Regions from separate parts of the Cytobacillus sp. OWB-43 genome, predicted to be linked through region 2. Evidence: riboswitches for the same ligand, from Rfam matches in the RefSeq annotation. Region 2 holds a riboswitch; each other region holds the start of a gene.

Region 1 (3,122 bases), 720 kb from region 2:
GATTCAAGTACATGCAGCCTGATAGGTTTTTAGCTACATTGGGTGCTTGATTACTAATTGTTGACTGCATGTAACTCACTCCTTTTCATTTGCTCCATTCCATCATTTTTTATTTTGTTGTTTCTTTTTCAGAGCAAATCGTTTCTTCTCGGTAATGTCAATTTGGGTAATATCCCCTTCGTGTACAGTAATGGTGACACAACCATATTCGAGTTCCTTTAATGTTGTGAGAATGGTATGAATTTTATCTTGATCAATGTGTTTTTCCATAAAATTCTCCTTTATGGGACTTATTTTAGTCTTTTTACAAGCTCCTCTATTTCTGTAAGTGTTAACTGTTCTAATTCATGTCGCTTGAACTTTATTTCATCTATAGTAAGCATAAGGTTGATTAAGGTTTGTTTTCTCTTTGCTATCGCTTTTTGTAAAAACTTAGCCAACCTCTTTCCCCCCCCACTCGGTGTTCTTTTTTTCTTCATTCATCGTATCTAGAAATTCTGTTGTATCCTGAATAATTTTGGTCTGATCATAATCCATGGATGCTACATGGTATGAGTTGTAAAGGACTCGAAGCCATTTATAATCTGTTTGAATTTCGATAAAAATACGATCTGTATTCTCTGGAGGTACAACATGATCATGGATAGACTTAAAGCATAATATTGGGCAATGAATTTGAGATAAACTTTTTCCTGCGTCACTCATTACCTTTTGTAAAGAGTGAACTGCTTTTACCGGAATATTATCGTAAGTAATTTCATGTATAGTCGGATTTTTGATATCTGGGCTACCTTCGTCAATATAGTGTTTCTCATCGTAATATCTTAAATACTCGTAATCTGGTAATGTCAGTGCAGTATTAATTAGGATCAGTCCATCCAGCTCTCCATATTTCTTAGCTAACAACAGCGCTAATGCACCGCCCATAGATTGACCTAAACAATAGACTTGTTTGCACTTCTCCTTTAATTGCTTATAAGCTGTAACAACATCATTGAACCAATCATCATAACCATATAACTCTAAATCTCTGCTTTTTGTTCCATGTCCCGTGAGCCTTGGGGCATGAACAGTAAAACCCCTATTTGCAAGTTCCGCACCCAAGTCCTCAATGCTCTGCGGTGTTCCAACAAAGCCATGAATGAGGAGAATACCAATGTCCCCACCTTCATAATAAAAAGAATCTGCACCTGGTATAACTGTTGATTCTACTCTTTTCATTTTTTCGTCCTCCTTTATATTGCAACATTTTGGTGGACAATGGTTGACTACCATTGCCGATTTTTCCCGTTGATGTAAATCTAGCTGCACTACTGCCTTTGGAGGTCCAATCAGCAACTTTAATTCCAACTTAACAAATAGGTTTAATCAGTTTAAAAACAGCATTTGTATAGAGGAGATCATCCCTTGGTGATTAAATCATGCAAAATAAAAAACCTCTTCTGACAAGAAGAGGTTAAAGTTCCGTTCTTTATCTCTCCTTATCTTTCAAGCAACAGCTTGCTGGAATTGGCACAGTGCAATAAATTGCCTGTTGCCGAGGCTTCAAAGGGCCAGTCCCTCCACCTCTCTGGATAAGAAAAATCATATTAAATTTTATATCATTTACTCTATAATATTTATCAATATTTGTCAATTATTTTTTAAAAATTAAGATGATTTACTCATTCGCCCATCCATTCTGGCTTATGAAAACCTTTAAAGTTTTCTTCAATTACTTTTGCAAATTCCTCCGACTCTATGGCTTCAATGATATCCTTTGCCATTTGGGCGTCTTTATCTTCTTTACGAACAACAATCCTATTTTGGATTTCCTCAGGAATTTGATCCCGATAAATTGCTGTTGTTAAATCTAATCCTGCAGCAACCGCAAAGTTACCATTAACAGCAGCAAGATCAACTGATTCAAGAGACCTTGGCAGTTGGGCTGCATCTACTTCATGGAATTTCAAATTTTTCGGGTTAGATAATACATCATTTACTGTTGCATTGACTGGGTTTATATCATCTTTCAATTCTATTAAACCAGCATCACGCGCAACTGTTAATCCTCTCGCTAAGTTTGTAGGATCATTAGCAATGGCCATCGTGCTTCCATCTTTCACTTCTTCAAGGGAGTTGAATTTTTCTGAATAAATACCAATTGGAGCTGTAGGAACAGAAATAATATCTACTAGATCCATCCCTTTTTCAGTGTTAAAATTCTCTAAGTACACTTTATGTTGAAATAAATTACCATCCAAATCTCCACTATCTAAAGCAATATTCGGTTGAACATAATCATTAAATTCCTTTACTTCTACTTTGTACCCTTTTTCCTCAAGTAGTGGTGCTACACCTTGCTCAAGCATATCACTATAAGGAACTGTCGCCCCTAAGACCATCTCTTTCTTTTCTTCGCCGGATGAACCTGATGTCCCACATGCACTTAAAACAGTGCAACAAGTCAGTACAAAAAATAATAACCAAACTTTTCTCATACCCTTCACCTCTTATTTTAATTATTTATCTTTTCACCTTTACGATATTTACTTCCTGGATGACCACTCGGTAAAAGGGGCGAGCCATGAGTAAAAAGCTTTTCTCTTAACGTACCCTTTTTGTATTCCTTTTTATATAAACCACGTTCTTGTAGAATCGGAATAACAAGCTCAATAAAATCTTCCAAATCTGCTGGCGTTACTAAATGATTTAAATTAAAACCATCGACACCAGAGGCTTCAAACTGATATTGAATTTGGTCTGCTACTTCTGATGGATTGCCGACAATTATATTGTCTCTATCTAATCCTTCTAGTTTTGAAATCGCTTCTTTAATCGATAGTTTTTTCTTCGCATCTTTCGTTAATGAAGCAGCTTTATAATGCCCATGCTCTGTAGCTTTAAATTCAAATGGGTTATCTAACTCATCCTTTGTAAATTCCGCAACATTATAACCGCTTGCGCCCCCAAACTGTGCTTTCGCTGCATCTGCACTCCATAATTGGTTGTATTCAGCAAATTTCTCTTCCGCTTCTTCAGTTGTCTTACCTACGATGACTGTTAGGAAAGTGAATATTTTAATATCTTCCGGATTCCTGCCATATTCTTCCGCTTGTTTTCGAATATCCTCTGTATAATGT
Region 2 (3,122 bases):
GATATCATCCGCTTTCGTTTCACCGACTAAAGGGTTCACAAATAAGCCATCGACAGTCTCAAGGGCGGCCTTTTGAATATACTCATGGGCACGATGAATCGGGTTACGTGTTTGAAAGCCAACAATCGATTGCCAACCTTTTTCTACAAACAAAGCCCTAGTGTCTTTTGGCTCTAACCAAACATCTGTAAAGTCTTTTTTCTCAGGTTTTCTTATAAGGGTGATCTCACCAGCTACGTAATGATTGCCTCTTTCAAAAAGTCGTTTCACACCTGGATGCTCATGGTCGTTAGTTTGATAAACATGATGTGCCTCTATCTCTAAATCTGGTCTAAACCATTCCGACACTGTGATGACTCCATAAGTTGTATTCTCGAAATCCAAGCGATATTGTTCCCCTTTATCGAGTTGTTCTGCAACCGATAGATCAACAGGTAATGTAATGGGAATTGACCAAACCGTGCCATCACTTAATCTCATTTTTTTCACGACAGATTCATAATCTTCTTTGCCTAAGAAACCGGTTAGTGGGCTAAATAGGCCAATAGCAATCAACTCTAAATCACTTAATGCAATTCGGTCGATTGCGATTGTTTTTGTCACTTTAGCTAGATCGAATTGTGGTTCATATTTTTGAATTAATGTTCCTCCATGTGGACTAGGTAAGCTCATTTGTTTACTCCTTTTTATGAATTAGTATGCAAGCCGCATTCTGTTTTCGTTAAGCCTTGCCAACGACCCGCGCGGGAATCAGCGTCTTCATTTGTTGGTTGCGTGCAAGGAAAACACCCAATACTCGGATAGTTCACATCATGTAAAGCATTATAGGGTAATTGTTTTTCTTTGATATAATCCCAGACATCTTTCGTGCGCCAATGAATAAGTGGACAAATTTTGATGTTTGTGAATTTCTCATCCTTGTTCACAAAATTAGTATGCTTTCTTGTGGGTGACTGTTCGCGCCTAAGACCTGAAATCCACGCTTTTTTTCCCACCATTGCTTCTTGTAAAGGTAGTATTTTACGTATTTGACAGCATTGATTCGGATCTTTTTTCCACAATGCCGACTCGTAACGAGCGGCTTGTTCATCTAATGTTAAATGAGGTTTTTTCATTTCAACTTGAAGCGCTGGAAAACGTTTTTTTATATCTTCAATCACTTGATAAGTTTCAGGAAAGTGTAAATCCGTATCAAGAAAAACCAACTTAGCCTCTCTTTTGATTTGCGTAATTAAGTCGATAAGGACGATGGCTTCGGCACCAAAACTAGAAGCATACACAATTTCATCCTCGTTGTACGTGTGATAGGCCCACTCTAGAACAGACAAAGCGCCTTTCGAGTGATCATCGGTAGTAAAGCTTGCAGAAATATCCTGCCAGTTCTCATAAGTAATCGCCTGTTGCATTTCATCCCTCCTTTTCCGATAAAAAAAGACGGCATTTCCCCATTGAAGGAAAATGTCCGCCTTTAGTTGTCTAATCAGCGAATGACTATTATTTTTTAAGAATCACCTCTTATACAAAAAACACCTTTTCAATAAGAAAAGGTGTGAGATAACGATTCATGACACCTTATCTTTCAAAATGAATCAACATTTTGCTGGAATTAGCACCTTGCATTAAGCAGGTTGCCGGGTTTCATCGGGCCAGTCCCTCCACCTCTCTGGATAAGAAAATATTGGATAAGATAAATCCTAACATACTATCAATAAAAGTCAATACAAAAATCTAATTTTTATGATTTGTCAGAATCATTTAATTGAAACTCATGAATATACATAAACGTTAAGAAAAAGTTAATTTCTTCTGAGAGCGCTTCTCAAATATCCTCATAAAAGAAATAACGTTTTATAAAGGATGTAACTGCCGTTAATAATTAGTTAAAGATATAGTAAAAAACATGGTATGAGCTTCTCTTTTGATGGTCTCAATTGTTCTTTGAAATTAAAATCGAAAATAATCATATTAGGAGAATTATATACTGCATTTACAACTAAAAGATTTCCTCCAAAAGCTGCCCTTGAAAAATTAAAGACATAATACTTCTCACTTAGCTAAAAGTAAAATTCAATCTATCTTCATTCTCTTAAAGGAGGATTAATAAGAATAGAAGTTTTATCCCAACTTTTCTTGGGTTTTTGGAGCTAGGTGTAAGTCAGAACATTTACCAGCCTTCAAAATAAAGCTATCAGAATATTCAGGATATTTAATCTCTATTTTTTTTCCTAGCTTAATGACTTTATCCAAATCTACACCTGTTGAAATACCCATCTCTTCAAAACCATGAATAAGGTCTTCAGAGGAGATATTTCCAGTGGCGTTTGGTGCATAAGGGCAGCCACCTAGTCCAGCAATCGAGCTATCAAAATCCCGAACACCCATTTCATAGCCTGCTACGGCATTGGCAAAAGCCATACCTCTCGTATTATGCAAATGTAAGGATAAGGATAATTCTGGGAATTTACTAGTGAGATGCCCAATAATGCGCTTAACTTTTACCGGATTCGCCATCCCTGTTGTATCAGCTAACGATAACTGGTATATTCCCATATCTATATATCTTTTGCAAATCTCTTCAATTCTTACCAAAGGTACATCCCCTTCGTAAGGACATCCAAATATGACAGAAATGCTGCCTGATACACCCATAGAAGCTTCTGTTGCGCGTTTTACTAGAGGTTCAAAACCTTTCATTGCATCGAACGTTTTGCTATTAGCGTTACTGATACTGTGGGAATCTGTTGCTGAAAGCATTAGTTTTACTTTATCTACTTCTGCTTCAATCGCTCTTTCTAATCCTCGTAAATTCGGGACAAGCGCACGTAGTTTTACCCCTTGCTTGCGCTTTATTTTTTGCAGTACTTCAGCAGCGTCCGACAGCTGAGGAATTGCTTTTGGGTGAACAAAAGATGTGACCTCAATTTGCTTGAAACCACAGCTAATCATTGAATTAATCAATTCGACCTTTTCTTCTGTAGGAATGATTTCTGCCAGACTTTGAAAGCCATCGCGGGGGCAAACTTCAGAAATAATGACCTCTTCTTTCAAATTCATGTTTTTCCCTCCTTAGATTACGTTATTTTCTTTTAAAATCTCAATTTCTTCATGATTATAATTAAGAA
Region 3 (3,122 bases), 820 kb from region 2:
ACTGCTTTTGGTGAAATGACACCTTCTTGTAGCCAGAAAACTTTCGGTTGGATTTCTACTGCCTCTTTCGCCACTTCTATCGCAGCTTCAGGGCTTCTAAATACTTGCACAATATCAATGGTAAAAGGAATGGATTTTAAATTTGGATATGCCTGTTCACCTAATACTTCTGTTTCTCTTGGATTAACTGGCACGATTTGATAACCTAATCTTTGCATTTTTCTTGCTAAACGGTAACTTGGTCTAGCAGGATTTCCACTTAATCCAACAACAGCTATCCTTTTTGCTCTTTGCAGTTCTTTGCCATCCACATCTTCTTTTAATGAGGATGATTGTAATGCCCATCGAATAACACCTTCATCATTTACTGCTGTTTCTCCTTTTTGTTCTCCCTTCGAAGAAATACCAGTCGCTTCATAGAAGGCTTGATCTAAGTCATTGGTTAAATCTCTAACCGATTCAATCCCAACTGATAAACGTATGAGTTCCTCACTTACACCGCTTTTAATTAAATCTTCTGCACTTAACTGTTGATGTGTGGTTGAAGCCGGATGAATAATGAGTGACTTCGCATCACCTACATTGGCTACATGAGACCACAATGCAATTGTATCTATCACTTTTTTACCCGCATCTCGGCCACCTTTAATACCGAAGTTCACAATGGAACCGAAGCCAGTGTTTAAATATTTCTTCGCGAGTTCATGCGCTGGATGCTCTGCTAAACCTGGATATGCGACCCAATCGACAGCTGGATGAGCGTTTAAGAAATGGGCTATCTTCGCTGCATTTTCCGTATGTTTCTCTATACGTAAATGGAGTGTTTCCAATCCTTGGAGTAAAAGAAATGCACTATGTGGGCTTAAAGATGACCCAAAATCGCGCAGCAACTGAACACGAAGTTTTGTACTAAAAGCGAGTGTACCAAACTCATTCGCATAAACAATACCGTTATAACTTGGATCTGGCTGAGTAAAACCAGGAAACTTATCATGATTCCAATTAAATCGTCCGCCATCAACTACAAGTCCGCCAATTGTTGTTCCATGACCACCAATCCATTTTGTTGCCGAATGAATGACAATATCTGCTCCCCATTGGATTGGTTTGCAAAGATAAGGTGAAGCGAAAGTATTATCAATAATAAGGGGAATATCATTATCATGAGCAATATTTGCAACTGCCTCTACATCTAGGACATGAAGACTTGGGTTCCCAATAATCTCTCCATATAAAGCCTTAGTTTTTGGCGTAATCGCTTTACGGTAATTCTCAGGGTCAGATCCATCAACAAAATGAACTTTAATCCCATATTTCGGAAGTGTTATGGCAAAAAGATTATATGTTCCACCATAAAGGTTCGACGCTGCAACAATCTCATCACCCGCTTGGGCAATATTCATAATTGAAAGAGCTATAGCTGCCATTCCAGATGAAGTCGCTACTGCCGCTACCCCATCTTCTAATAAAGCAATACGTTTTTCTAATACATCTACCGTTGGATTACCGATTCGTGAATAGATATTTCCCGTCTCATCTAATGAAAATAGGCTTTGCGCATGGTCTGTATTATGAAAAACATATGAACTTGTTTGATAAATAGGAACTGCACGAGATCCCGTTGTCGGGTCTGGTGATTGACCTCCATGTAATAAAATCGTCTCATCATCATAAGTGTTAAATTGATTCGTCATTATATACTCTCCTCTACTTTTTAGTCGGATGATTAAAATAAATAACCCCCTCTTCATAAGAAGAGGGGGTTGCCTCATCTTATCTTCCAGACATTTACTGCCTGCAGGATTTAGCACCTTTTCAAGCAATTGCTTGAAGGTTGCCGGACTTCATAGGGCCTGATCCCTCCGTCACTCTCGATAAGAAATATTTTATTTTTTAAAGCGTTAATACTTTAATTACAAATAGAATTATATCCAAAAAATGATTTGTCGTCAATATGAAATCTGAATATATTTTATATTCCAATAAAATATTAGCTCTATCACATAAAAAGCCCTTCTACCTAGAAGAGGCAGAAGGGCTTTGAATTAACGAGCTCACCTTCTCCTTATCTTTGGATAATATCCTCTGAAATTAGCACCATACAAAAGATTGCTGGTTGCCGAGGCTTCTCTGGGTCAGTCCCTCCGCCTCTCTGGATAAGAAGTTCATATTTATTTGTTTAACATCATATACCCTTTTATAGGGAATCGTCAATAACATTTTGAAAATTTATTTATTTTCATCCTGGATAAGCGTCAAAAAATGATACAGTATCTTAGCTGTTAACCCCCATATCACATGACCTTTATAAGTATAAAAAATTTCTTGCATCCTCCGCGTTTGCCATTTATATTTTTCCCCATTAGGAATGAGATGATAGGGAAAGCTACTATTAGGCTCTGGCTTCATCTCAATATAATGAATAGATGGTCCCTCTTTCAAAAAATAAGCAAGTGGTACTGTGAAAATTTGATCCACTTCCTCTGGATTTAGCTTAAGATCACTGATGCTCTCTATTGTGCCTACAAACGGATAAATCACTGTATCATAAGGTGTCACTACATAATCAAGTTCTGAAAAAACAGAGACTTCTCCAATTGGGATACCTAACTCTTCACTGGTCTCCCTTTTTGCCGTCTCTATTAAATCCACATCGTCTTGATCCATTTTCCCCCCAGGAAAGCAAATTTCCCCTGGCTGTCTTCTCATAGATAAAGACCGTACTTCAAACAAAATATGTATTTCTCCATCTTTTTCTATTAGGGGAAGAAGAACAGCGAATTTAACCAATCTGGAGCTACCCAATATATCTGATTGACGATGCTGTATCTCTGATCTTATTTCTTCCAAATCCATGTTAATTACCTCCAAACCACACGACTTAAATCTTTATTTCACTTTCTGCAATCTATCAATCATCCCCATTGTGCAGACATTTAAATCTAAGCCTATTAGCTTCTTATCCTCTGCACTAAGTTCAACATCGTGCGCTGTTAATAAATAATGTTTTACTTGTTCCAACAATTCCGATTGTATGGCTTCTTGCATTTTTATTATGTCATTTCCTTGGAGAAAAACGTCATCTGCAACTGAAGTAAATATAGGTAACCAATAACGAATTT
Region 4 (3,122 bases), on a different contig from region 2:
CTTCGCTACCTTCATCTGAAGATCCACAGGCAGCAATAAATAATGCAACAGCTGCAATCATTAAAACAGATAACCATTTTTTCATTTTTTTAGCTCTCCTATCGTTTGTCTAGTTTGGAAGTAATCAAATCACCAATCATTTGGATGATAAACACGATAATTAAGATAATAATCGTTGCAATCCATACAACGTCATATCTACTTCTTTGGAAACCTTCTAAGTAGGCAAGGTTCCCTAATCCTCCTGCACCTATGACACCTGCCATTGCCGTATATCCGACTAGCGCAATCGCTGTAACGGTAATACCCGAAACAAGCGCTGGCATAGATTCAGGGATGAGTACTTTCCATATAATTGTACTTGTTTTTGCACCCATCGATTTAGAGGCTTCAATGACACCTTTATCAATCTCACGTAAGCCAATTTCCACCATTCTTGCATAGAAAGGTGCTGCACCAATAATGAGTGCTGGTAATGCTGCATTTTCACCAATCATTGTCCCTAAAATCATTTTTGTGAAAGGGATTAATAACACAATCAAGATTAAAAACGGAATGGATCGAAAGACATTGACGAATGCCGCAATGATCTTATTAACTAGCTGATTTTGCCATATATTACCTTTAGAGGTTAAGAACAAAAGTAATCCAAGAATAATTCCTAAAATAAACGTGGCTATAACAGAAATACTTGTCATATATAAAGTTTCTTTTGTTGCTTCCCACATTCTTTCCCAATCCACATTTGGTAGCCATTCATTAAGCATGGGAAATCACCTCCACGCCAACCTTCTGCGAATGAATATATTCAATCGCGCGGGTAACCTCATCCGTCTCTCCATCTATATGAATAAATAAGGTACCGTAAGAGCCACTTTGTGTTTGGGATATCTTTCCTTGTAATACATTCACTGTTACATTGTAGTGGCGAATTAAGTTTGTGATTAATGGTTGTTCCGCTGAACCACCTACAAATCCAAGTTGAACAATTTGGCCATTTGGATAAGCACTCAGTAAATGTGTAATCGTTTCCTTCGTTTCTTCCGGTTCGGTCACTTGTTGAACAAATCGCTTCGTAATAGGTTCTTTTGGCTTTTGGAACACATCTAGCACTTCGCCAATTTCAACAATTCTTCCACCTTCCATGACAGCCACACGGTGGCAAATCTTGCGAATGACATGCATTTCATGCGTAATTAACACAATAGTTAACCCTAAACGTTCATTAATATCAACAAGTAAGTCGAGAATACTATCAGTTGTTTGCGGATCTAGAGCACTTGTCGCCTCATCACATAACAGTACTTTAGGATTATTGGCAAGTGCTCTAGCAATACCTACTCGCTGTTTTTGTCCACCGCTTAATTGCGAGGGATAGGCATCCTCTCGACCATCTAGTCCAACCAATTTAATTAATTCATTAACTCTCTCTAGTCGCGCTTTCTTAGGTACACCAGCAATTTCTAATGGAAACGCAATGTTTTCTCGTACTGTTCGAGACCACAATAAATTAAAATGTTGGAAAATCATGCTTATTTCTTGTCTAGCCTTTCTTAAGCTAGCACCTTTTATGCGAGAAACTTCATTCCCAGCTACAGATACAACGCCTTCAGTCGGGATTTCAAGTCCATTTAACATACGAATCAATGTACTTTTACCCGCACCACTGTACCCGATTACACCGAATATTTCACCCTCGTTAATTTCGAGGTTAACATTGTCTACTGCATTTACTTTCCCGTTTTTCGTTGAGAAAATCTTTTTTACATCTTTTATTGAAATCATTTTATACTTCACCTCTTCAATCCAGAAAAACCAACACATTTATAGCATATCCATTGTTTATAAAAAAAGCCTTCCTGCTTATGAGCAGAAAGGCTTGTTATGAAAATTCCTTTCTCTCATCTTTCAAAGCTAATGCTTTGAGTGAATTGGCACCATTTCAATTAAATGACGGTTGCCGGGCTTCAAAGGGCACTTCCCTCCACCTCTCTAAATAAGAGCAAACTATGAATATATTGAATTTTTTTGTGTACCTGTGTAATAGTATCATGTCATTGAAGTAGGTGTCAAATCTGAAATAATAGTTGTTAGACCCTTATATTTAATGAAGCAATACCGGTTGCCGCTTCAATAGCAGATTCAAGATCATCGATCAAATCTTCTACATTTTCAATTCCAATTGATAATCGGATTAAGTCTTCAGGTACACCTGCTTGTTTTAACCCATCCTGATTAAGTTGTTGATGCGTTGTGCTTGCTGGATGTATAATAAGACTTTTTGCATCACCTACATTCGCTACATGTGCGAACAGCTCAACCGAATTAATAACCTTCGCACCTGCTTCACGCCCACCAGATATGCCAAAAACGACAACTGCCCCTGCACCTTTAGATAAATATTTGTCTGCTAATTCTTTATTAGGATGGTTGTCATCGCCCGGATAAAGTACCCAATTAACAGCAGGATGATTATTTAAATATTGCACAATTTTTTTCGTATTAGCAATATGTTCTTTCATTCGAACCGTTAACGTTTCTAAACCTAACGTAAATTGGAAGGCGCTTTGTGCACTTAGTGCTGGACCTAAATCTCTTAGAAGCTGCACTCTCGCTTTAGTAATATATGCTACAGGGCCCAGTGCCTCACTATATACTATATCGTTATAGCTTGTATCCGGCTGACTTAATCCTGGATACTTCTCTGAGTTCCAATCAAATTTACCACCGTCAACAATGATCCCCCCCATTGTCGTCCCATTCCCAAGTAACCATTTCGTTGCAGAGTGAACAACAATGTCTGCGCCATGCTCAATTGGCCGACATAGATAAGGAGTTGCAAATGTGTTATCAACCACTAACGGCACACCATGTTCATGGGCGATATTTGAAACTGTTTCAATATCTAGTACTTGTAAACTCGGGTTACCAATGGTTTCGGCAAATACAGCTCGTGTCTTCTCATTGATTGCTGCTCGTAGTTCCTCTTCATTATTAATATCGATAAGCCTAACGTTGATGCCGTACTTTGGTAAAGTGACTGTAAATAAATTATATGTACCTCCATATAAATTAGAGGCAGCTACAATTTCATCACCCGCTTGAACAATATTAAGAAGAGC

Evidence for each region. Region 2 has a riboswitch for S-adenosylmethionine ahead of U9M49_RS04165 (phosphoadenylyl-sulfate reductase). Riboswitches for the same ligand answer to the same signal wherever they lie in the genome.
Region 1: linked by a shared signal. The riboswitch ahead of U9M49_RS00625 (alpha/beta hydrolase) and the one ahead of U9M49_RS04165 (phosphoadenylyl-sulfate reductase) in region 2 are both predicted to bind S-adenosylmethionine.
Region 3: linked by a shared signal. The riboswitch ahead of U9M49_RS00170 (PLP-dependent aspartate aminotransferase family protein) and the one ahead of U9M49_RS04165 (phosphoadenylyl-sulfate reductase) in region 2 are both predicted to bind S-adenosylmethionine.
Region 4: linked by a shared signal. The riboswitch ahead of U9M49_RS19955 (methionine ABC transporter ATP-binding protein) and the one ahead of U9M49_RS04165 (phosphoadenylyl-sulfate reductase) in region 2 are both predicted to bind S-adenosylmethionine.

Annotation. Positions count from the first base shown of each region.
Region 1 covers NZ_JAYEFF010000001.1:111,537-114,658, reverse strand. Annotated here, with positions in the region: gene U9M49_RS00640 (hypothetical protein) at 1-70, opposite strand, end outside; gene U9M49_RS00635 (YezD family protein) at 103-270, opposite strand; gene U9M49_RS00630 (hypothetical protein) at 291-440, opposite strand; gene U9M49_RS00625 (alpha/beta hydrolase) at 433-1,221, opposite strand; SAM riboswitch class I at 1,479-1,581, opposite strand; gene U9M49_RS00620 (MetQ/NlpA family ABC transporter substrate-binding protein) at 1,665-2,480, opposite strand; gene U9M49_RS00615 (LLM class flavin-dependent oxidoreductase) at 2,498-3,122, opposite strand, start outside.
Region 2 covers NZ_JAYEFF010000001.1:835,831-838,952, forward strand. Annotated here, with positions in the region: gene sat (sulfate adenylyltransferase) at 1-672, opposite strand, end outside; gene U9M49_RS04165 (phosphoadenylyl-sulfate reductase) at 687-1,406, opposite strand; SAM riboswitch class I at 1,570-1,674, opposite strand; gene U9M49_RS04170 (hydroxymethylglutaryl-CoA lyase) at 2,116-3,054, opposite strand; gene U9M49_RS04175 (CaiB/BaiF CoA transferase family protein) at 3,067-3,122, opposite strand, start outside.
Region 3 covers NZ_JAYEFF010000001.1:15,674-18,795, reverse strand. Annotated here, with positions in the region: gene U9M49_RS00170 (PLP-dependent aspartate aminotransferase family protein) at 1-1,694, opposite strand, end outside; SAM riboswitch class I at 1,771-1,881, opposite strand; SAM riboswitch class I at 2,063-2,163, opposite strand; gene U9M49_RS00165 (NUDIX hydrolase) at 2,230-2,856, opposite strand; gene U9M49_RS00160 (MBL fold metallo-hydrolase) at 2,890-3,122, opposite strand, start outside.
Region 4 covers NZ_JAYEFF010000007.1:161,514-164,635, forward strand. Annotated here, with positions in the region: gene U9M49_RS19945 (MetQ/NlpA family ABC transporter substrate-binding protein) at 1-85, opposite strand, end outside; gene U9M49_RS19950 (methionine ABC transporter permease) at 99-767, opposite strand; gene U9M49_RS19955 (methionine ABC transporter ATP-binding protein) at 760-1,785, opposite strand; SAM riboswitch class I at 1,899-2,003, opposite strand; gene U9M49_RS19960 (O-acetylhomoserine aminocarboxypropyltransferase/cysteine synthase family protein) at 2,091-3,122, opposite strand, start outside.